Regions from separate parts of the Streptomyces sp. 891-h genome, predicted to be linked through region 2. Evidence: predicted binding sites of a transcription regulator. Region 2 holds the regulator's gene; the other holds the start of a gene.

Region 1 (11,786 bases), 990 kb from region 2:
GCCCAGGAAGTTGTCCGTGCTGAAGACGGCCAGGTGGGAGCCGAGATGGCGGAGATGGTCGGCCTCGGGGCCGAAGACGAGGCGGCGCACTCCGGAGTGCAGGCCGTCCGCGCCCACTACGTAGTCGAACGTGCGCCGGGCTCCGCTCGCGAACGTGACATGGACACCATCCTCCGTCTGCCGGAGCGCCGAGATCGAGTCGCCGAACAGGAACTCCGCCTCGTTCCCGGCCTGGACGCGCCGATACAGGAGCGTCGTCAGGTCCTCCCGCAGCAGCTCTATGTCGTCGCTGTCCAGCCGGCCGCTGCTGTAGGTCATCTCGGCGGAGCGCCACAGTTCGTTGCCGTCGCTGTCGTGCATCGACATGCCACGCATCCGGGTACGGACCTCACGCGCCTCCTCGAGCAGGTCCATCCGGTCGAGTACCTCGAGCGCGACGCCCCGTACGTCGATGGCGTGGCCGCCGGTCCGCACGGAGGGCGCCCGTTCCACGACTGTGGGCGCGTAGCCACGGCGCCGCAGCCAGTGGGCGAGAGTGAGCCCGGCGACACTGGCGCCGGAGACGAGGACGGTCTGCATGGGGTCTCCCTTGGTACGGCGTACGCAACATCGGGTCGCGCACTGTCACCGTGCGACCCGCGACTGAATGTACGCCGTACACACCCCCCTCCCAACCGCTCCCAGCTGGCAGAAACTCACAGCTGAGCTAGGACAGCAGCAACCACGAGCTCCCTTCGCGCTGCTAGCCTCTGTTCTAGTACAGCCAACAAGAGGGGACCGACTGTGGCGCACTTCACACCGCCGTACGCGCGCATCGCGGCCGAGCTTCGGCGGCGTATCGCGGACGGCGAGCTCGCGCCCGGGGACCGGGTGCCCTCCACCCGGCAGATCGCCCGCGAGTGGAACGTCGCGCTGGCCACCGCGACCAAAGTGCTGGCCACGCTGCGTCAGGACGGGCTGGTCGAGGCCCGGCCCCGGGTGGGAACCGTGGTCGCACCCAGACGCCAGCGCCCCACCCCAGTCGGCACGAGAACCGGAACCCCGGCCGCGATCGAAACCCAGACCGCGACCGGAACCGGGGCCGAACGGGAGCTGACCCGGGAGCGGATCGTCCGCGTCGCCATCGGGATCGCGGACGCCGAGGGACTCGCCGCCCTGTCGATGCGGGGCGTCGCGGCCCGGCTGGGCGCGGCGACCATGGCGGCCTACCGCTATGTGAACAGCAAGGACGAGCTGGTCCTGCTGATGGCCGACACCGTTCTCGGCGAGCTCCAACTACCGCCGGACACCCCGGCCCACCCCCCGGCCACCCCGGATGCCCCGTACACCCCCGACACCCCGGCCAAAGCCCCCGCAGACTGGCGAACCCGGTTGGAACTGGGCGCCCGTTCCCTGTGGCAGCTGCACCGCGCGCACCCCTGGCTGGCCCAGATCGGTCCGCTCACCCGGCCGCTGCTGCTGCCCAACCTGCTGGCGTACTCGGAGTGGATGCTCAGCGCGCTGGACGGCCACGGTCTGCCCCCGGCGACCGTGCTCAACCTGAACGTACTGCTCTACAGCCACATCCAGGGGCTGGCCATCCAGTGGGAGCGGGAGACGGCGGCCGAGAGCAGCACCGGCCTTACGGAGGACGCCTGGATGGCGCAGCAGGAGGAGACCCTCGCGTCGCTGACCGCGTCCGGCGCCTATCCGACGTTCACCCGTCTGGTCGGCTCGCTCGGCACGGACGGCTACGACCTGCACCTGGACGAACTGTTCGAGATCGGCCTCGCCTCCGTACTCGACAGCCTGGAGCGGCGCATCGGCCGGCGGCCGTGAGCGACCGTAATTCGTTCGCCTGCGCACTCCCTCTTCGGCAAGCTCCCGTCATGGAGACCACGGAAGCCGGCGTATGGCCCTTGTACGGGCTGCGCCTGACGACTCCTCGACTGGAACTGTGCCTTCCGGATGCGCGTACGCTCGTCGAACTGGCGGAGCTGGCCGCCGGCAAGGTGCACGGCGACGCCGAGATGCCGTTCAGCATCCCGTGGACCGCCGCGAACCCCGAGGAACGCAAGCGCGGCTGCTTCCAGCACGTGCTGAGCACCATCGCGAACTGGCGCCCCGGGGAGTGGACGCTGAGCCTCGCCGTGCTGCACGAGGGACGGGTGATCGGGCGTCAGGATGTGAGCAGTACCGACTTCGCGGTCGTACGGGAAGCGGAGACCGGCTCCTGGCTCGGCGCGGCGCACCAGAACAAGGGCTTCGGCACCGAGATGCGGGCGGCCGTGCTGCAGCTGGCCTTCGAAGGGCTCGGCGCACGCGGCATGACGTCCGCCGCGATGACGGACAACCCGCGCTCGCGACGGGTGTCGGAGAAGCTGGGCTACCGGCCGGACGGTCTGCAGACGGTCGCCGTGCAGGGCAGGGCCCGCACCTTGGAACGGCTACGGCTCAGCCGTGCCGACTGGGAGACGCACCGCCCGGTACCGGTGAAGATGACGGGACTGGAAACCTCGGCCCTGGCACTCTTCGGGGCCTGAGGCCGAATCCGGGCACCGAGTCCGTACCCGGGCACCAAGGACGAGTTCAGCATCGAGGCCCAGCCCGGGCTCCGACAACCTCCGAAGGAAGGACCGCGCCATGGCCGCACAGGGGCATACGATCACCATCGAGGAAGGCAGCGAGCGCGTGCGCGTGGTCGCGCGTGACGGCCGGGTGCTGGCGGAGAGCAACCGGCCGCTGCTGCTGAGCGAGACCGGCTACCCGGTGCGGTACTACCTGCCGCCCGAGGACGTACGCACCGAGCTGCTGGCCGTCTCCGACACCCACACCCGCTGCCCCTTCAAGGGCACCGCCGACTACTGGTCGCTGGCCGACGGCAGCGCCCACGACATCGCCTGGTCCTACCCGGACCCCTACGACCAGGTGTCCGAGATCAAGGGGTACCTCTGCTTCGCGGACGTGGAGGTCGGCTGATCCCGGGGCCGTGCCCCCGAAGTCCCACCGGACAAGCGAAGGGCGGGCACCCCGTAGGGTGCCCGCCCCAGGCGGTGGGCAGCCGATCAGACGGCGAGCTTCCTCAGAAGTCCATGCCGCCCATGCCACCGCCGGCAGCCGCGTCGGCGCCCGCGGCGGCCTTCTCCGGCTTGTCGGCGATGACGGCCTCGGTGGTGAGGAACAGCGCCGCGATGGAGGCGGCGTTCTGCAGCGCGGAGCGCGTCACCTTGGCCGGGTCGAGGATGCCCTCGGCGATCATGTCGACGTACTCGCCGGTGGCCGCGTTCAGACCGTGGCCCGGGGTCAGGTTGCGCACCTTCTCCACGATGACGCCGCCCTCGAGGCCGGCGTTGACCGCGATCTGCTTGAGCGGGGCCTCCAGGGCCAGCTTGACGGCGGCGGCACCGGTGGCCTCGTCGCCCTCCAGCTCCAGCTTCTCGAAGACCGAGGAAGCCTGCAGCAGGGCCACGCCACCGCCGGCGACGATGCCCTCCTCGACGGCCGCCTTCGCGTTGCGGACGGCGTCCTCGATGCGGTGCTTGCGCTCCTTGAGCTCGACCTCGGTGGCGGCACCGGCCTTGATGACGGCCACGCCGCCGGCCAGCTTCGCCAGGCGCTCCTGGAGCTTCTCGCGGTCGTAGTCCGAGTCGCTGTTCTCGATCTCGGCGCGGATCTGGTTGACCCGGCCCTGGACCTGCTCGCTGTCGCCCGCACCGTCGACGATGGTGGTCTCGTCCTTGGTGATCTGGACCTTGCGCGCACGGCCCAGCAGGTCGAGGGTGGCGTTCTCCAGCTTGAGGCCGACCTCCTCGGAGATGACCTGGCCGCCGGTGAGGATGGCGATGTCGTTCAGCATCGCCTTGCGGCGGTCACCGAAGCCCGGAGCCTTGACGGCGACGGACTTGAAGGTGCCACGGATCTTGTTGACGACCAGCGTGGACAGGGCCTCGCCCTCGACGTCCTCCGCGATGATCAGCAGCGGCTTGCCCGACTGCATGACCTTCTCCAGCAGCGGAAGGAGGTCCTTCACGTTGCTGATCTTGGAGTTGACGATGAGGATGTACGGGTCCTCGAGCTCCGCCTCCATGCGCTCCATGTCGGTGGCGAAGTACGCGGAGATGTAGCCCTTGTCGAAGCGCATGCCCTCGGTGAGCTCGAGCTCGAGCCCGAAGGTCTGCGACTCCTCGACGGTGATGACGCCTTCCTTGCCGACCTTGTCCATGGCCTCGGCGATCAGCTCACCGATCTGGGTGTCGGCCGCGGAGATGGAGGCGGTCGAAGCGATCTGCTCCTTGGTCTCCACGTCCTTCGCCTGCTCCAGCAGAGCGGCGGAGACGGCCTCGGTGGCCTGCTCGATGCCGCGCTTGAGAGCCATCGGGTTGGCGCCCGCGGCAACGTTGCGCAGGCCCTCCCGTACGAGCGCCTGGGCCAGCACGGTGGCGGTCGTCGTGCCGTCACCGGCGACGTCGTCCGTCTTCTTCGCGACCTCCTTGACCAGCTCCGCGCCGATCTTCTCGTAGGAGTCCTCGAGCTCGATCTCCTTGGCGATGGAGACACCGTCGTTGGTGATCGTGGGGGCGCCCCACTTCTTCTCCAGAACGACGTTGCGGCCCTTGGGGCCGAGCGTGACCTTGACGGCGTCGGCAAGCTGGTTCATGCCACGCTCAAGACCGCGCCGCGCCTCCTCGTCAAAGGCGATGATCTTGGCCATGTGGGTTGGTCCTCCCTGGATTCCCCCATGCGCCGAGCGCAAGGGGAGGGTTGGATTTCTCCGGACCGCGTGGCGCCCGCGACGGACGGCCTGCGACCCGGCGGTTCCTTCCCCACCCGGCCTGCGGCCTCACCGACCCGGTCCTTCTCTGTCACTCTCACTCGCAGAGTGCTAACCCAATGATTAGCACTCGGGCATGGAGAGTGCAAGCGACGCCGAAGGCGTCTCCTTGAAGGGTGGTGGTCGGTGGGGGCACCTCCCGGCCGGAGGCTGGGGGAGGCCGGGAGGTGCCCCCAGGTCGCTCGCGCAGTTCCCCGCGCCCCTTCGGGGCACTCGCGCCGTTCCCCGCGCCCCTTCGGGGCGCAGAAGAGGGGCCGCACCCTGTGGGTGCGGCCCCTCTCTGCTGTGTCCAGCTCTCGCGCAGTCCGGCGGCACTCAGCCGGTCACGCGGACCATGTCCGCCTGCGGCCCCTTCTGACCCTGCGAGATCTCGAACTCGACCCGCTGCCCTTCGTCCAGGGTGCGGTAACCGTCCATCTGGATCGCGCTGTAGTGGACGAACACGTCCGCACCACCGTCGACCGCGATGAAGCCGTACCCCTTCTCCGCGTTGAACCACTTGACGGTGCCCTGAGCCATTCCTAACTCCCCTATTACTGGCCCTTGCACGAGCCCGCACTTCGCGAACCCGGGTCAGACCTCACCCCCACCGGCAAGCGGGGGCGTGCGCCGGAACGCGTCGACCGCCGCTGAATGTATCTGCACGGACGCCCTCTGCAACAGGTCAATCGGACGAGAATTCTGGGCACGACTGATCGGAAATATGCCTCAACTGCGGCCGGAGCAGGGCAAGTCGGGCCAGACATACGGAGCCTTCGCGACAATTGCCACTCGGTTTCCAACGGCAACTTGGCCCGTTGTTGTCGTGGCGCTGTCGCTTCCTCATCGCGCACACCGCTGCGTTCGACGCACGGCGGGAGAGGGAACTTCCGTCACTCTACCGCCTTCCGAACCACCTCTCGTCACATGGAATCGCCCCCTCCGGTTTTCCCCGGAAGGGGCGATCACCAGGTCGAACCGCAGGTGGCGACGGTCCGACAGCACCGAGCAGAGCCCGACAGGCCCGGACAGGACCCAACGGCTCCGAACGGCTCCGAACGGGTCAGCCGCCGGCCACCGCCGGGATGATGGAGACACCCGCGCCATCCGGGGTGGGCGTCTCCAGACCCTGCTCGAAGCGGACGTCGTCGTCGTTGACGTAGACGTTGACGAAGCGGCGGAGCTTGCCCGCGTCGTCCAGCACCCGTGCGCTGATGCCCGTGTGGTTCTTCTCCAGGTCCGCCAGCACCTCGGCGAGGGTGCCGCCCTCCGCGGTGACCTCGGCCTGACCGCCCGTGTAGGTGCGGAGGATGGTCGGAATCCGGACGTTGACGCTCATGTCGATCTTCCTAACGTAAGGGGAAAAGCACCCCGGGGTCGCGCTCCGGCCCCGCTGCCGCTTAAACACCGGGGGGCGGATTTCAGCCGTCCGGTGCTCGCCGGGGCCGGCCGGGCTGCCGGGAGGGCCGGCCGGGCGGCGGTCAGGCCAGGCCGGCCTCGCGGAAAGCGGCCAGGTTGGGGCTGATCACGGCGGTGGGCCGGGCCGTCGGAGCCACGGCGTCCAGGGTCTTGAGGCCGTCACCGGTGTTCAGGACGACGGTCGTGAGGCTCGGGTCGATGGCGCCGGACTCGATCAGCTTGCGCGTGACACCCAGCGTGACGCCCCCGGCCGTCTCGGCGAAGACGCCCTCGGTCCGCGCGAGCAGCTTCATCGCGTCGACGATCTGCTCGTCGTTCACGTCCTCGACGGCGCCGCCGGTGCGCTTGCAGATGTCGATCACATAAGGGCCGTCCGCCGGGTCGCCGATGGCCAGCGACTTGGCGATGGTGTCGGGCTTCTTGACCGGCCGGACGGCGGTGGTGCCGTCCTTGTACGCGCGGGACACCGGCGAGCAGCCCTCCGCCTGCGCGGCGAAGATCCGGAACGGCTTGTCCTCGACCAGGCCGAGCTGGATCAGCTCCCGCAGCCCCTTGTCGATCTTCACCAGCTGGCAGCCGGAGGCGACGGGGATGACGAGCTGGTCGGGCAGCCGCCAGCCGAGCTGCTCGCAGATCTCGTACGCCAGGGACTTCGAGCCCTCGGCGTAGAACGGCCGCAGGTTGACGTTGGTGAAGCCCCAGCCCTCGCCCAGCGGGTCGCCGATCAGCTCGGAGCAGAAGCGGTTCACATCGTCGTAGGTGCCGTCGATCGCGACGAGGTCGCCGCCGTAGATCGCGGCCATCACCACCTTGGACTGCTCGAGACCGTCCGGGATGAACACGCACGAGCGCAGCCCCGCACGGGAGGCGGCGGCACCCACGGCGCCGGCCAGGTTGCCGGTCGAGGAGCAGGAGAGGGTGGTGAACCCGAAGGCACGTGCGGCCTCCAGGGCGATGGCGACCGGGCGGTCCTTGAAGGAGTGGGTGGGGTTGCCGGAGTCGTCCTTGACGTAGAGGCCCCCGGTCACGCCGAGCTCGGCGGCCAGCCGGTCGGCCTTGACCAACTGGGTGAAGCCGGGGTTCAGGTTCGGCTTCTCGGCGACGTCGGCGGGGACGGGCAGCAGCGGCGCGTAGCGCCACATCGAGGCGGGTCCGGCCTCGATGCGCCTGCGCAGGCCCTCCGGGTCACCGGTGGGCAGCTCGTAGGCGACTTCCAGCGGGCCGAAACACTCCAGACACACGAAGCTGGGCCCCAGCTCGGTGCGGGTACCGCACTCGCGGCAGGAGAGGGCCACTGCGGCACCGAGGTCGTGGGAGGTGTTCCCGGACGGGGCGCCGGAGGTCCCGGCGTCGTCGGAGGAAGTGGTGCTGTTCGCTGCAACTGTCTGCACAGCCATGGAGGCGAGGCCCTTTCTCCTCATCTTCCCCGTGGCGTATCTCGTCACGGGCCGGAATTGGCACCGTCCCCACGAGGCGGTCTCGCCTTTGAGGTCCGCGTACACGGACGTCCGCGTACACGCGGATCGCGGGATGGTTGCCGGGGCTTCAACGGGCCGTTCCCTCTGCCCCTCTGGATGAGCTGCACTATGGCGCCGGACGGCAGGGAGCCGCTCGGGCGTTTGTCACGGCGACCCCGAGATGCGGAGGTCACCTGCGTTGTTCAAGACTGTAACGGACGGCGGTCACGCTTGAGAGGGACGTCCGAACCGCGAGATGGATCACCGCCGCCCCATGGATCACCCCCACCGACTACAGGAAGGCGCGCACGTGCTCGATGAAGTGGGCCAATGGCTGCGGCGCCGCTCCTGGCGCGTCGCTGACCGGCCGCTGGAGGCGCTCCTGGCGGCCAAGCGCCGCACCGGCACCACCGTCAGCGTGGTGCTGCCCGCGCTCAACGAGGAGGCCACCGTCGGTGACATCGTCTCGACGATCCGCAGCGAGCTGGCCTCGCCCCGCCGCGATGCCGCAACGCCGCTGGTGGACGAGCTGGTCGTGATGAACTCGGGCTCGACCGACCGTACGGCCGAGGTCGCGGCGGCGGCCGGGGCCGAGGTGATCCACCGGGACGAGGTGCTGCCCAGGCTGCCGACCCGGCCCGGCAAGGGCGAGGTGCTGTGGCGCTCGCTCCTTGCGACCAGCGGTGACATCGTCTGCTTCGTCGACGCGGACCTGCGCGAGTTCTCGCCGGACTTCGTCACCGGCATCGTCGGGCCGCTGCTGACGGAGCCGGATGTGCACCTGGTCAAGGCGATGTACGACCGGCCGCTGTCCGGCAGCCCGGCCGGCGGCGGGCGGGTCACCGAGCTGGTTGCGCGCCCCCTGCTCAACCTGCACTGGCCGCGGCTGGCCGGGCTGGTCCAGCCGCTGGGCGGCGAGTACGCGGCACGCCGTTCGCTGCTGGAACGGCTGCCCTTCCCGGTCGGCTACGGGGTGGAGCTGGCGATCCTGGTCGACACGCTGGAGCTGGTGGGTCTCGACGCGCTGGCCCAGGTCGACGTGGGCGTGCGGCTGCACCGCAACCAGGACGGACAGGCACTCGGCCGGATGGCCACCGCCATCTACGCGGCGGCCGAGCGCCGTATCGGCAGGGGCGGCCCACCGGCATACGAGGCGCTCAGCAGGTTCGAGGGCCGGTCCGGCGGAACGGAGCTGACCCAGTTCGAGCGGGACACGACCGGCTGTTTCGTTCCCCGCGGCCACCTGGTGGACGCCGAGGAGCGGCCACCGATGTGCACGGTGCCCGAATATGGGCAGCGGGTGGCGGCCTGAGGGTGCCCTTTTGAGCGGTTTCGGCGGCAGTTAGGCTCGCCGCATGGTCGCTGGAGCAACATCATCACAGGGAGCACCGGGACCGGAGGAGGCGGCGGCACAGGTCCTCGTCGCCTCGAACCGCGGGCCCGTGTCCTACACGCTGGACGACGACGGCACGCTCACCGCGAGGCGCGGGGGCGGCGGCCTGGTCTCCGGGCTGTCGGCCATCGGGCCCGAGGCGGACGCGGTATGGGTGTGCGCGGCGCTCGGTGCGGGCGACCGCGAGGCGGCCCGGCGCTCGGGAGGTCACCTGGACGGCGGCGACACCGGCGGCCAGTCCGTACGGATGCTCGACATCCCGGCCGACACCTTCGAGGCGGCCTACCACGGCATCGCCAACTCCGTGCTGTGGTTCACCCACCACATGCTGTACCAGACGCCGCTGGAGCCCGTCTTCGACCAGGAATTCGACCGCCAGTGGACGGCGTACGAGCAGTACAACGCCGCCTTCGCGGACGCGCTCGCCCAGGAGGCCGGGCAGGGCGCCACCGTGCTGGTGCAGGACTACCACCTCACGCTCGTCCCCGGCCTGCTCCGCGAGCGCCGTCCCGACCTGCGGATCGGCCACTTCTCGCACACCCCCTGGGCGCCCGCCGACTACTTCCGGCTGCTGCCCGACGAGGTCGCGGCGAAGGTGCTGCGGGGCATGCTCGGCGCCGACCGCACCGCGTTCCTGACCGCACGCTGGGCCCGGCTGTTCACCGAGTGCTGCCGTGGGGTACTGGGGGCCACGGTCACCGAAGGTGAGGACGGCACCCTCTCGGTGACGTCCGAGGGCCGTACGACGCGGATCGGGGTGCACCCGCTGGGCGCGGACGGTGACTTCCTGCGCGAGCGGGCGCACCGTGACGACGTGACCGAGCGGATGGCACAGCTGCGCGAGCAGGTGGGCGCGGGCCCGGACGGCAGCCCCAGGCGGACCATCGTGCGGGTGGACCGCACCGAGCTGTCCAAGAACATCGTCCGCGGCCTGTACGCGTACCGGCGGCTGCTGGCCGAGCACCCCGAGTGGCGCGAGCGCGTCGTCCATCTCGCCTTCGCCTACCCCTCGCGGCAGGACCTGGCCGTCTACCGCGACTACACCGCCGAGGTCGGCCGGGTCGCCGACGCGGTCAACGAGGAGTTCGGCACCGACGGCTGGACACCGGTCGTCCTGCACGTCAAGGACGACTTCGCCCGGTCGCTGGCCGCCTACCGGATGGCGGACGTGGCGCTGGTGAACCCCATCCGCGACGGGATGAACCTCGTGGCCAAGGAGATCCCCGTGGTCTCCGACGAGGGCTGCGCGCTGGTGCTCTCCCGGGAGGCGGGAGCGTACGAGGAACTGGCGTCCGAAGCGCTCGCGGTGAACCCCTTCGACGTGCGGGAGACGGCCGAAGTGCTGCGGACCGCGCTGGAGCTGGACGCCGCCACCCGCACGGAGCGGACCCGGCGTCTGGCCGGGATCGCCACTTCACGGCCGCCGGCCAGCTGGCTCCTCGACCAGCTGGAAGCACTCAGGGCCTGACCGGTCGTGGCGGCCGCAGCACAGCCGCGGTCTACAGCTCGTCCGCCAGGGCCTCCAGCCAGGCCGCCAGCCCGGCCGGGCCCGTGACGCGGAGGTCGGCGCCGGTACGGAGCTCCTCCACCGACTCGGTGGCCGTCTCCGGCGCGCTGTAGATCAGCAGCCCGGGAACGCCCTCCCGGCGCAGCGCCTCGACGGCGTCGTACGCGGGGACGTCGCCCAGGTCGTCACCCGCGTAGGCGACGGCGGTTGCGGCCCTTTCGTGGACGTAGCCGGTCAGGGCCGCGCCCTTGTCGGCGCCGGGCGGGCGGAGTTCGAGCACCATGCGCCCGGGCTCGACCACGAGTCCGTGCCGCTCGGCGAGGGCGTACAGCGGGGCGCGCAGCCGGTCGAGCGCCTCGTCGGGGGTTGCCGCGCGCCGGGTGTGCACGGCGAGCGCCCGTCCCTTGTCCTCCGTCCAGGTGCCCTGCGGCGCCGCCGACGCGGCGAGTACGGCCGGGAGTTCGGCCCGTACGTCCGCGACCCCGGCGGGCGGTTCGGGCGCGCGTACGACCGGGTCGGCGGCGTCCCACCGTTCGGCCCCGTACGCGCCCAGCACCGTCAGGCCCTCCAGTCCGGCGACGCTCTCGAAGCCGCCGAACCGTACGGCGTCCGCGGCGGGCCGGCCGGTGATGACGGCGACGCCGGCCAGCCGCGGGGCCAGCCGCGCCAGCGCGTGCACCGCTTCGGGGCGGGCCCGCGCGTCCTGCGGGTCGGTGACGATGGGCGCGAGCGTCCCGTCGAAGTCGAGCGCGAGGACGGCTCGCGCCGGGTCGGCGAGGATGGCGGCGAGTCCGGCACGCCCTGCGGCCGTCTCCGGCATTGAGGGAAGCGACATGATCGCACCATAACCAGTGCGGGTTACCAGCACCGGTACCCGGCAAGCGCGGAGGGGTACCCCCATCAGGGGCGAGGGGTTAGTGGGTCCGGTCCCGGTTCTCCTGGCGGAGCCGCCGCAACCGATTGACCGTCACCGGGTCGAAAGCCAGCGCCCTCTCATCATCAAGCAGCGCATTCAGCTGCTGGTAATACCGCACCGGCGACATCCCGAGCCGCTCCCGGATGGCCCGCTCCTTCTCGCCGGGCGAGGCCCACCCGCGGGCGGCGAAGGCCAGCACGGCCCGGTCCTCGTCGGACAGCCCCGCACGGGCCTCTTCTTCCGCTCCGTCCACCCCTCCACCGTACGCGGCGGGTCCGTCAGGACGGTGCCGCCTTGTCCTCGGC
Region 2 (11,786 bases):
GAGTGCCGCTACGCCGCCGGGGTCGTCTACGCGGAGGTCGCCGACCGCCACCCCGCCCGCCGGGTGGCCGCGCACGGTGAGGAGGGCCACGGGCTGCGGCTGGTCGGGGCGCTGGCCAAGGAGTGGGGCATCAGCTATCGCAGGGACCGTAAGGCCGTATGGTTCCAACTCGGTCCCGCACCGCACGCTCTGCCGGCCGACGAGGACGAGCCGGGCACGATCGCGTCCCACTGCCCGCCCGGCGAGCGCCTGCCCGGAGTCTCCGCGTATGGCGAATTCCCGCCGCTCGAATTCCCCGCGCCGTCCGGAACCCCCGCGCCGTGCGAGTTCCCGCCCGGCGGGGCCGGTCCCGGAGCGGCCTGCCCCGGCGAAGCCCCGGCCGCCCCCTCGGACGGGTACCGCGAGTGGACCGGCAACGGCGCGCTCTCCTTCCTCGCCGAGGCGTCCGACCTGCTGGCCGGGCACACCGACGAGGACAAGGTCGCCTCGCTCGCCGGGCAGCTGATGGTGCCGCGCTTCGCGGACTGGTGCGCCGTATGGCTGCGGGACGACGAGCGCTCCCGGGTGCCCCGGCTGGCCCGGGTCTGGCACGCGCAGGAGAGCCGTATCGAGGAGCTGCGCGCCGAACTCGCCGGACAGCCGCCCGTCCCCGCGGCCGGCGTGCTGCCCGGCCAGGCGTCCCCCTGGTGCCGGCCCGGCGAAGCGTCGGACGGTACGCCGCAGGGCGCCTCGGTCCTGTGCGAGCTGGTCGTCGGCGGCCGCCCCGTGGGCGCGCTGGTGATCGGGCGCGCCGGGCTGCTGCGGATACCGGACGAAGTGCTGGGACTGGTCGAGGACTTCGCACGCCGGGTGGCGCTCGCCGTGCTCTCCGCGCGCCGCTACGCGCTCCAGGCGAACATCAGCCAGATCCTCCAGCGCGGGCTGCTGCCCCGCGAGAAGATGCACGTGCCAGGGCTCGACACCGCGCTCGTCTACGAGCCGGCGGGCGAGGGCGCCTGGGCGGGCGGTGACTTCTACGATCTGCTGCGGCTGCCCGACGGCCGCTGGCGCTTCGCGCTCGGCGATGTGTGCGGCAACGGCCCGGAGGCGGCCGTGGTCACCGGACTGGCCCGCCCCGTGCTGCGGCTGCTCGCCAGGGAGGGCCACTCGGTTCCCGAGACCCTGGACAGGCTCAACCGGGAGGTGGGCGAGCAGGCGCGGTTCCTCTCGGTCGTCTACGGCGAACTGTCCTTCCGGGACGGGCTGGTGGACTGCACGCTCACCTGCGCCGGGCACCCGCTGCCGCTCGTCAGGGACGCCGCGGGGACGGTGTGGACGCCCGCGCGGCCCCAGTTGCTCCTGGGCATCGCACAGCAGGTCAGCTACGAGTGCCAGTCCTTCACACTGCGTCCCGGCGACACCCTGCTGTGCGTCACCGACGGGGTGACCGAACGCCGCAGCGGCCGCCGGCTGTTCGACGACGGTGACGGTCTCGCGGCCCGGTTCGCCGCCTGTACGGGACTGGACGCGGCGGCCACGGCCGAGCACCTGCGCCGAGCGGTGTACGCCTTCGCGCCCGACCTGCCCGCCGACGACCTGGCCATGCTGGTGCTGCGGGTGCCGGAACCGGCCGAGGCCGTACTCGACGGCTGACCGCACCGGGAAACGACTGCGCCCCCGGCCCCGGGAAACGGCTGCGCCCCGGTCCCCGGGAAACTCCGGCCCGCCGCTCAGTCCACCAGGTCCCTGACCACCGCGTCCGCCAGCAGCCGGCCCCGCAGCGTGAGCACCGCACGCCCCTCGTCGTACGGGCCCGGTTCCAGCAGGCCCTCTTTCCGGGCCCGCTCAGCGGCCCGCGCACCCTGGGGCGCGAGCAGCGAGAGCGGGCAGCCCCGGCTGAGCCGTAGCTCCAGCAGGATCCGCTCGACGCGCCTGTCCTCGGCGGTGAGCAGCTCGCGCCCCGCGCCGGGCGAGCGGCCCTCGGCCATGGCCTGCGCGTACCCGGCGGGGTGCTTGACGTTCCACCAGCGCACGCCGCCCACATGGCTGTGCGCGCCGGGGCCGACGCCCCACCAGTCGGCGCCCGTCCAGTACAGCTCGTTGTGCCGGCAGCGGGCGGCCTGCTGGCCTCCGGCCGCCCAGTTGGAGACCTCGTACCACTCCATACCGGCCGCCGTCAGGCGCTCCTCGGCGATCAAGTAGCGGTCAGCGTGCACGTCGTCGTCGGTCATCGGCACCTCGCCCCGCCGGATACGCCTGGCCAGCTGGGTGCCCTCCTCCACGATGAGCGCGTACGCGGAGATGTGGTCGGGCCCCGCGGCCAGCGCGGCGTCCAGGGAGGCGCGCCAGTCCTCGTCCGTCTCGCCCGGCGTGCCGTAGATCAGGTCGAGGTTCACATGGGAGAAGCCCGCCTTGCGCGCCTCCGCGACGCACTCCTCGGGGCGCCCGGGGGTATGCGTACGGTCCAGCACACGCAGCACGTGCGGGCGGGCGCTCTGCATACCGAAGGAGACCCGGTTGAAGCCCTGGTCGCGCAGCTCGGCGAGGTAGTCCGGATCCACCGACTCGGGGTTCGCCTCGGTGGTGACCTCGGCGCCGTCGGCCAGCCCGAACTCGTCCCTGACCGCCGCGAGCATCCTGCCCAGATCGGCGGCGGGGAGCAGGGTGGGCGTGCCGCCGCCGACGAACACCGTCTCGACCCGGCGTGGATCGTCCCCGAGCACCTTGCGGGCCAGCCGGATCTCCCAGGCGGCCTGCTCCGCGTAGCCCTCACGGGAGGTTCCGCCCAGCTCGGTGGCGGTGTAGGTGTTGAAGTCGCAGTAGCCGCAGCGGGTGGCGCAGTACGGGACGTGCAGATAGAAGCCGAGCGGGCGGCCGGCGGCGCCGTCGAGCGCCTGCGGGGGCAGCGAACCGTCGCGGGGCACGGGCTCGCCGTCGGGAAGTGCGGAGGGCATGCTCCCATTGTCCGGCACCGCCGGGTGTCCTACGGGGCAGCGGCCGATGTGCGCACCGTCACACGGTGACGAAGTCGATCAGTTCTTCGACGCGGCCCAGCAGCGCGGGCTCCAGGTCCTTGTAGGAGCGGACCCGGCCCAGCAGCCGCTGCCAGGCGGCGCCGGTGTTCTCTGGCCAGCCCAGGGCCCGGCACACCCCGGTCTTCCAGTCCTGGCCGTGCGGCACCCGAGGCCAGGCCCGGATGCCGGCGGACTCCGGCTTCACGGCTTCCCAGATGTCGATATAGGGGTGCCCCACCACCAGGACGTGGTCCCCGCTCACCTCGGCGGCGATCCGCGACTCCTTCGAGCCGGGCACCAGGTGGTCGACCAGCACCCCGAGCCGGGCATCGGGGCCGGGCGAGAACTCCTCGACGACGGCGGGCAGGTCGTCGACGCCCTCCAGATACTCCACGACCACCCCCTCGATCCGCAGATCGTCGCCCCAGACCTTCTCGACCAGCTCGGCGTCGTGCCGTCCCTCGACGTAGATACGCCCGGCGCGCGCCACCCGGGCCCGCGCGCCGGGCACGGCCAGGGAGCCGGAGGCGGTCAGCCGAGGCCCGGCCGCCGCGGCCGCTGCGCCGCCACCGGAACCGGTCCGGGGGCGTACGAGCGTCACCGTGCGCCCCTCCAGCAGAAAGCCCGCCGGTGCCATCGGGAAGACCCGGTGCTTGCCGAAGCGGTCCTCGAGGGTGACCGTCGGGCCCTCGGCCGTCTTCTCACACCGCACGACAGCCCCGCAGAACCCGGTGCTGACCTCCTCCACCACCAGGTCCGGCTCGGCGGCCACCTCGGGCACGGCCCGCTTCCGCCTCCAAGGAGGGGTGAGGTCGGGGTTGTCGTAACGGCTGCTGCGCATGCCGCACATTCTGCTACGCGCCCGGTGCCGGGCGGCTACATCCCGTACGACGCGAACCGGTGTGCCAGCTCCTCCCGTTGTGCCCGGACGAACTCCGCGTCGACCACTGCCCCGTGCCCCGGTACGTAGACCGCGTCCTCGCCGCCCAGCGCGAGCAGCCGGTCCAGCGCGGCGGGCCAGCGTGAGGGGTGCGCGTCGGGTCCCGCCTGGGGCGTGCCGGACTCCTCGACCAGGTCGCCGCAGAAGACGACGTCGGGGGAGCCGGGCACCAGTACGGCCAGGTCGTGCTCGGTGTGCGCGGGGCCGACATTGACCAGTACGGCCTCGCGCCCGCCGCCCAGATCGAGGGTGAGCTGCCCGCTGACCGCGTGGTGCGGGCGCACCAGCACATCGGCGGCCTCCGCGGCCTCGTCCTCCAGCAGCCCGTTCGCCACGGCGTCGTCCCGCAGCACCTCGGCGCTCCGGCTCAACAGCTCGGCGGCGCCGACCGCCGCGTACACCTCGGCGCCGGAGAAGACGGCCGTGCCGAAGACGTGGTCGAAGTGCGGATGGGTGAGGACCACCCGCGTCACCCGGTTCCCCAGCCGTGCCCGCACATCCGCGCGGATCTCGGCGCCCTCCCGCAGCGAGGACCCGGCGTCGATCAGCAGCACGCCGCCGTCGCCGCCGTCACTGCCTTCGACGCTGACGGCGCCCACCGTCGCGTCCCACTGCGGCAGTCTGCGCCGCAGCACCCCGGGCGCGAGCTGCTCCCAGCGCCGGTCGCCGGCGTCACCGGCCGACGAATTCTGCCTGGTGTCTTCCCCGAACGGCTGCATGGGACGACGCTAACCGCAGCCCGGCGACGGCGCCCTCGGCGCACCGCCCCTCGGCGCACCGAAAGGAGCGGGCGGGGCCCGGTGGCGCGGTACCGTCGGGCCTGCGATCAGGCGGCCCTTGCCCTGGCCGTGGTGACCGGCCGTACACTGGCTCAGGGACTTGGCACTCCGGCACGAAGAGTGCCAGAGACAGACCGCCAGGAACGGGACTGAAGACCAGCGGCCGGACGGGAGGTGTGCGCCTTGCTCAGCGAGCGTCGACTTGAAGTCCTCCGCGCCATCGTCCAGGACTATGTGGGGACGGAGGAGCCGGTGGGCTCCAAAGCCCTCACGGAGCGTCACAACCTGAAGGTGTCCCCGGCCACCGTCCGCAACGACATGGCGGCGCTGGAGGAAGAGGGGTACATCGCCCAGCCGCACACCAGCGCGGGCCGGATCCCCACCGACAAGGGGTACCGCCTCTTCGTCGACAAGCTCGCCGGGGTCAAGCCGCTCTCGTCGCCCGAGCGGCGCGCCATCCAGAACTTCCTGGAGGGCGCCGTCGACCTCGACGACGTCGTCGGCCGTACGGTACGGCTGCTCGCGCAGCTCACCCGGCAGGTGGCCGTGGTGCAGTATCCGTCGCTGACCCGTTCGACGGTGCGCCACGTGGAGCTGCTGGGGCTGGCGCCCGCGCGGCTGATGCTGGTGCTGATCACCGACACCGGGCGGGTCGAGCAGCGGATGATCGACTGCCCGGCGCCGATCGGGGAGACGGTATTGGCGGACCTGCGCGCCCGGCTCAACAGCCGGGTCGTCGGTGAGCGCTTCACCGAGGTCCCGTCCCTGGTGCAGGACCTGCCCGAGGCGTTCGACGCCGACGACAGAGGCACGATCCAGACGGTCCTGGCCACCCTGCTGGAGACCCTGGTCGAGGAGACCGAGGAGCGGCTGATGATCGGCGGCACCGCCAATCTGACCCGCTTCGGGCACGACTTCCCGCTCACCATCCGGCCCGTACTGGAGGCCCTGGAGGAGCAGGTGGTCCTGCTGAAGCTGCTCGGAGAAGCCAAGGACCCGGGTATGACCGTACGAATCGGGCATGAGAACCAGCACGAGGGACTGAGTTCCACATCGGTCGTCTCGGTCGGTTACGGTTCGGGCGACGAAGCAGTCGCCAAACTCGGCGTGGTCGGACCGACCCGCATGGACTACCCCGGAACGATGGGAGCTGTACGCGCAGTGGCACGGTACGTCGGACAGATCCTGGCGGAGTCATAAGTGGCGACGGACTACTACGCGGTCCTCGGCGTGCAGCGTGACGCCTCGCAGGACGAGATCAAGAAGGCGTTCCGCAGACTCGCGCGCGAGCTGCACCCGGACGTCAACCCGGACCCGAAGACCCAGGAGCGGTTCAAGGAGATCAACACCGCTTACGAGGTGCTCTCGGACCCGCAGAAGAAGCAGGTCTACGACCTGGGCGGGGACCCGGCCTCGGGCGCGGCGGGCGGCGGAGCCGGCGGCTTCGGCGCGGGCTTCGGCAACTTCAGCGACATCATGGACGCCTTCTTCGGTACGGCGGCGCAGCGCGGCCCGCGCTCGCGCACCCGCCGGGGCCAGGACGCCATGATCCGGCTGGACATCGACCTCGAAGAGGCCGCGTTCGGCACCACCAAGGACATCCAGGTCGACACCGCCGTCGTCTGCAACAGCTGCAACGGCGACGGCGCGGCGCCCGGCACCTCGGCGCAGACCTGCGACATGTGCCGTGGCCGCGGTGAGGTCTCCCAGGTCACCCGGTCCTTCCTGGGCCAGGTCATGACCTCCCGGCCGTGCCCCCAGTGCCAGGGCTTCGGCACCGTGGTGCCGACCCCCTGCCCGGAGTGCGCGGGCGACGGCCGGGTGCGCTCGCGGCGCAGTCTGACGGTGAAGATCCCCGCCGGGGTGGACAACGGCACCCGCATCCAGCTCGCCGGCGAGGGTGAGGTCGGCCCGGGCGGCGGACCGGCCGGTGACCTGTATGTGGAGATCCACGAGAACGCCCACCCGGTCTTCCAACGCCGTGGTGACGACCTGCACTGCACTGTCACGATCCCCATGACGGCTGCGGCTCTCGGCACCAAGGTGCCGTTGGAGACGCTGGACGGCATGGAAGAGGTGGACATCCGGCCCGGCACCCAGTCCGGACAGTCGATTCCGCTCCATGAGCGGGGTATCACCCACCTGCGTGGGGGCGGTCGTGGCCAGTTGATCGTCCACGTGGAGGTGACGACGCCGACGAAGCTGGAGCCGGAGCAGGAGGAGCTTCTGCGTCGGCTGGCCAAGCTGCGTGGCGAGGAGCGCCCGACGGGCCAGTTCCAGCCGGGCCAGCAGGGCTTGTTCTCCCGTCTGAAGGATGCCTTCAACGGGCGGTGAGGGGCGGCTGTTTGTTTCGGCCGGGGGCCCGGGGGTTGTCCCCCGGGGGTGGGGTCAGCCGGGCCAGCAGGGCTTGTTCTCCCGTTTGAAGGATGCCTTCAACGGGCGGTGAGGTGCTGCCGCTGACCCGGCCGGGGGTCCGGGGGTCGCCCTGGATGGGTGCGGTCGGGTCGTGGTGGGGGCGTGACAGGATGTGGCCATGGCCAACTCGTCGCCCTCGATCTCCGAGCTGACTGCGCATCCCGTCATCCAGGCGCCGATGGCAGGCGGGGTCTCCCGTCCCGAGCTGGTCGCCGCGGTGAGCGAGGCGGGGGGTCTGGGTTTCCTGGCCGCCGGCTACAAGACGCCGGAGGCCATGTACGAGGAGATCCGGCAGCTCCGGCAGCTGACGGGGCGTCCGTTCGGCGTCAACCTCTTCATGCCGCAGCCCCCTACCACCGACCCGTCCGCGGTCGACGTCTACCGCGAACAGCTCGCCGGTGAGGCCGCCTGGTACGAGACGGAGCTGGGCGACACCGACTGCATGACGGACGACGCGTACGAGGCGAAGCTGGCGATCCTCTTCGACGACCCGGTACCCGTCGTCTCCTTCCACTTCGGCTGCCCCGCCCCCCGGGCGCTGGAGCGGTTCGCGGAGCTGGGCACCCGCACCATGGTGACCGCGACGTCGGTCGCCGAGGCGCGGGCCGTGCAGGCGGCCGGTGCGCACGCCGTGTGCCTGCAGGGCATAGAGGCGGGCGGACACCAGGGCACCCACCGCGACGACGCGCAGGGTGACCGGGGGAGCGGCGGTATCGGGCTGCTGTCACTCCTCACACAGGTCAGGGAGGCGGTGCGGCTCCCACTGGTCGCCGCGGGCGGGCTGATGCGCGGAGAGCAGATCGCCGCCGTCCTGGCCGCCGGTGCGGTGGCTGCGCAGTTGGGCACCGCCTTTCTGGCCACCGAGGAGTCCGGAGCACATCCGCTGCACAAGCGGGCGCTGACCGATCCGCTCTTCACCCGCACCGAGCTGACCCGGGCGTTCTCCGGACGCCCGGCGCGAGGGCTGGTCAACCGTTTCATCAGGGAGCACGGCCCGTACGCGCCCGCCGCCTATCCGCAGCTCCACTATCTGACGGCGGACCTGCGCAGGGCGGCGGCGAAGGCGGGGGACCCGCAGGCGATGGCGCTGTGGGCGGGTCAGGGGCACCGGCTGGCACGGGAGTTGCCCGCCGGGGAACTGGTGGAGGTGCTGGTGGCGGAGCTCGCCGAGGCGCGTGCCGCACTCTCGGAGGCGGCTTCGTGAGCGCGCCGGTCTTTCTCGCCGACTCCGGTCTTCTGCGTCCGGGCCCGGTGGTGCTGGACGGGCCGGAGGGGCGGCACGCCGTCTCGGTACGCAGACTGCGGCCGGGCGAGGAGGTCGTGCTGACGGACGGCGCGGGAACGGGCGCGTACGGGAGCGTGACAGCCGCCGAGGGCAAGGACCGGCTGACGGTCGACGTCCGCGAGGTCCGCCACGAGCCGGAACCCCGCCCCAGCCTCACCGTCGTCCAGGCGCTGCCCAAGGGCGACCGGGGCGAGTTGGCGGTGGAGACGATGACGGAGACGGGCGTGGACGCCGTCGTTCCGTGGGCCGCGTCGCGCGCGGTGACCCGGTGGAAGGGCGAGCGGGCGGCCAAGGCGCTCGCCAAGTGGCGGAACACGGCACGGGAGGCCGGGAAGCAGGCGCGTCGGCTCCGCTTTCCCGAGGTGACCGAGCTCGCCTCGTCGCGCCGGGTCGCCGAGCTGCTGGAGTCCGCGGACTTCGCCGGGGTGCTGCACGAGGAGGGCAGCACCCCGCTGGCCACCGCCGAGCTGCCGGTGGCGGGGGAGATCGTGCTGGTGGTGGGCCCCGAGGGCGGGGTAGCCCCGGAGGAACTGGAGCTGTTCGCCGAGGCGGGTGCCGCGCCGTTCCGGCTGGGGCCGAGCGTGCTGCGGACCTCGACGGCCGGTACGGCTGCCGCCGCCGTTGTGCTCGCCCGCTGCGGCCGCTGGAGCTGAGCGACCGGGCGCGGGCCGGACCTGGGCCCAGGACCCGGTCCTGGGCCCGGACCCGGTCCTGGGCCCGGACCCGGTCCTGGGCCCGGACCCGGTCCTGGGCCCGGACCCGGTCCTGGGCCCGGACCCGGTCCTGGGCCCGGGACCCGGACCCGGAACCGGTCCTGGGGACGAGGGCGGGGCGCGGCGGGCCCCGAGCCGCACGCCGGGGCGCTGACGGGTGCTCGGGTAACATCCCGGCATGGCTTCCAACGGAGAACCGCAGCCGGACTGCCTGTTCTGCAAGATCGTCGCGCGTGAGGTGCCCGCGACGCTGGTGCGGGAGACCGACACGACCGTCGCGTTCCGGGACATCAACCCGCAGGCGCCCACCCATGTGCTGGTGATTCCCAAGGCGCACTACCCGGACGCGGCCTCCCTCGCGACCGCCGCGCCCCAGCTGATGGCCGATGTGGTGCGGGAGGCCGGTGAGGTCGCGGCGATGGAGAAGATCGCGGTGGCGGACGGCGGCCCCGGCACCGGGTACCGGGTGGTCTTCAACACCGGTTCGGGCGCGGGCCAGACGGTCTTCCACGCGCATGCGCACGTGCTCGGGGGCCGTGGCCTCGAATGGCCGCCCGGGTGAGGTCCGTCGAGACGGGGCGGTGAGCCCGGGTGTCGGTCCGCGAGCTGGTCGTACTGGGCACCGCGAGTCAGGTGCCCACCCGGCAGCGCAACCACAACGGGTATGTGCTGCTGTGGGACGGCGAGGGCATCCTCTTCGACCCGGGTGAGGGCACCCAGCGGCAGATGCTGCACACCTCCGTCGCCGCCCACGATCTGACCCGTATCTGTCTGACGCACTTCCACGGCGACCACACGCTCGGACTGCCCGGGGTCATCCAGCACATGAGCCTCGACGGAGTGCCGCACGAGGTGACGGCGTACTTTCCGGCGAGCGGGCGCTCCTACTTCGAGCGGCTGCGCCATGCCACGCCGTTCCACGACACGGTGCGGCTGCGCGAGGCGCCCATCAGCGAGCCCGGGATACTCGCCGGCGGCGCCGATGAGCCGCAGGTGCCCTTCACCCTGGAGGCGCGGCGGCTCTCGCACCGGATCGACACCTTCGGGTACCGGCTGACGGAGCCGGACGCACGCCGGATGCTGCCCGAGCGGCTGGCGGCGCACGGTATCAGCGGCCCGGACGTCGGCCGTCTCCAGCGCGAGGGCGAGCTGCGCGGCGTACGGCTGGAGGAGGTCAGCGAGCCACGGCGGGGACAGCGCTTCGCCTTCGTCATGGACACCCGGCTGTGCGAGGGGGTCCACGAGCTGGCCGACGGCTGCGACATGCTCGTCATCGAGTCGACGTTCCTGCAGGCCGACACGGAACTGGCCGAGGTCTCCGGTCACCTGACGGCGTTTCAGGCCGGTCGGGTCGCCGCCGAGTGCGGCGTACGGCACCTGGTGCTGACCCACTTCTCGCAGCGCTACCAGGACACCGCGCTGTTCGCCGCCGAGGCCCGGGCCGCCGGGTTCGAGGGCGAACTGACGGCGGCGCGGGACCTGATGCGCATCCCGGTGCCCAAGCGGGCCTGACACCCCCTGCGCGGGGCAGCACTCTTAAGGGCTCAGAAGCCGAGCCGGCGCAGCTGCTTGGGGTCGCGCTGCCAGTCCTTGGCGACCTTGACATGCAGATCGAGGAAGACGGGCGTCCCCAGCAGCGCCTCGATATGCCGCCGCGAGGTGCTGCCGACCTCCTTGAGGCGCTTGCCCTTGGGGCCGATGACGATGCCCTTCTGGCTGGGCCGCTCGATGAAAATGTTGGCGTGCACATCCAGCAGCGGACGGTCCGCCGGGCGGTCCTCGCGGGGCACCATCTCCTCGACCACCACCGCGATCGAGTGCGGCAGCTCGTCCCGTACACCCTCCAGCGCCGCCTCGCGGATCAGCTCGGCGACCATGACCTGCTCGGGCTCGTCCGTAAGATCGCCGTCCGGGTACAGCGGCGGCCCCTCGGGTAGCAGCGGCACCAGCAGCTCGGCCAGCAGGTCCACCTGCGAGCCCTCGGTGGCGGAGACCGGGACGATCTGAGCCCACTCGATGCCCAGCTCCCGCCCGAGCTGGTCAACGGCGAGCAGCTGCTCAGCGAGCGCCTCCCTGGTGACCAGGTCGGTCTTGGTGACCACGGCGACCTTGGGCGTGCGCTTCTTCAGCTCGGCAAGCTCACTCGCGATGAAGCGGTCACCCGGGCCGATCTTCTGGTCGGCCGGCACGCAGAAGCCGATGACGTCGACCTCGGCCCATGTGGTGCGCACCACGTCGTTGAGGCGCTCGCCGAGCAGCGTGCGGGGCTTGTGCAGACCGGGGGTGTCCACGAGGACGAGCTGCGCCTCGGGGCGGTGCACGATGCCGCGCACCGTGTGCCGGGTGGTCTGCGGCCGGGTGGAGGTGATCGCGACCTTCGTGCCCACCAGCGCGTTGGTCAGCGTCGACTTGCCCGCGTTGGGGCGGCCGACGAAGCAGGCGAAGCCCGACCGGTGCGGTCGGTCCTCGTGAGGGAGGCCGCCTTCTGTCTTGCTGGCGGGGGCGGAAGATGCGTTCATGACGACCATTGTCCCTGACGGCGGCGCGGGGTGTGCGGGGTGAGGCCTCAGCCCGCCGTCACCGTGGTGTGCACCTCCCCGTCCGGCCCCGCCAGGAGTACGGGGGTGGCCGGGCCGCCCAGGTCCCGTACGGTCGCCAGAT

The links. Region 2 encodes HrcA, which represses chaperone genes, less so after heat shock. Its sites were predicted from a motif close to TTNGCACTCNGNNNNNCNGAGTGCNAA; they were not measured.
Region 1: groL (chaperonin GroEL) is a predicted target of HrcA. The motif match lies at 4,874-4,900, and genes of this name have one in related genera.

Annotation. Positions count from the first base shown of each region.
Region 1 covers NZ_CP050693.1:4,159,451-4,171,236, reverse strand. The annotation lists gene HC362_RS18255 (FAD-dependent monooxygenase) at 1-579, opposite strand, end outside; gene HC362_RS18250 (TetR/AcrR family transcriptional regulator C-terminal domain-containing protein) at 784-1,818, shown strand; gene HC362_RS18245 (GNAT family protein) at 1,869-2,522, shown strand; gene HC362_RS18240 (DUF427 domain-containing protein) at 2,623-2,958, shown strand; gene groL (chaperonin GroEL) at 3,062-4,690, opposite strand; gene HC362_RS18230 (cold-shock protein) at 5,126-5,329, opposite strand; gene HC362_RS18225 (MoaD/ThiS family protein) at 5,853-6,128, opposite strand; gene thrC (threonine synthase) at 6,271-7,605, opposite strand; SAM riboswitch class I at 7,623-7,789, opposite strand; gene HC362_RS18215 (glucosyl-3-phosphoglycerate synthase) at 7,976-8,977, shown strand; gene HC362_RS18210 (trehalose-6-phosphate synthase) at 9,021-10,526, shown strand; gene otsB (trehalose-phosphatase) at 10,558-11,400, opposite strand; gene HC362_RS18200 (DUF3263 domain-containing protein) at 11,480-11,734, opposite strand; gene HC362_RS18195 (extracellular solute-binding protein) at 11,760-11,786, opposite strand, start outside.
Region 2 covers NZ_CP050693.1:5,150,263-5,162,048, forward strand. The annotation lists gene HC362_RS22500 (SpoIIE family protein phosphatase) at 1-1,632, shown strand, start outside; gene hemW (radical SAM family heme chaperone HemW) at 1,710-2,933, opposite strand; gene HC362_RS22510 (DUF3097 domain-containing protein) at 2,992-3,834, opposite strand; gene HC362_RS22515 (MBL fold metallo-hydrolase) at 3,870-4,652, opposite strand; gene hrcA (heat-inducible transcriptional repressor HrcA) at 4,896-5,912, shown strand; gene dnaJ (molecular chaperone DnaJ) at 5,913-7,046, shown strand; gene HC362_RS22530 (nitronate monooxygenase) at 7,246-8,331, shown strand; gene HC362_RS22535 (16S rRNA (uracil(1498)-N(3))-methyltransferase) at 8,328-9,065, shown strand; gene HC362_RS22540 (histidine triad nucleotide-binding protein) at 9,304-9,687, shown strand; gene HC362_RS22545 (ribonuclease Z) at 9,717-10,637, shown strand; gene era (GTPase Era) at 10,670-11,644, opposite strand; gene HC362_RS22555 (cytidine deaminase) at 11,692-11,786, opposite strand, start outside.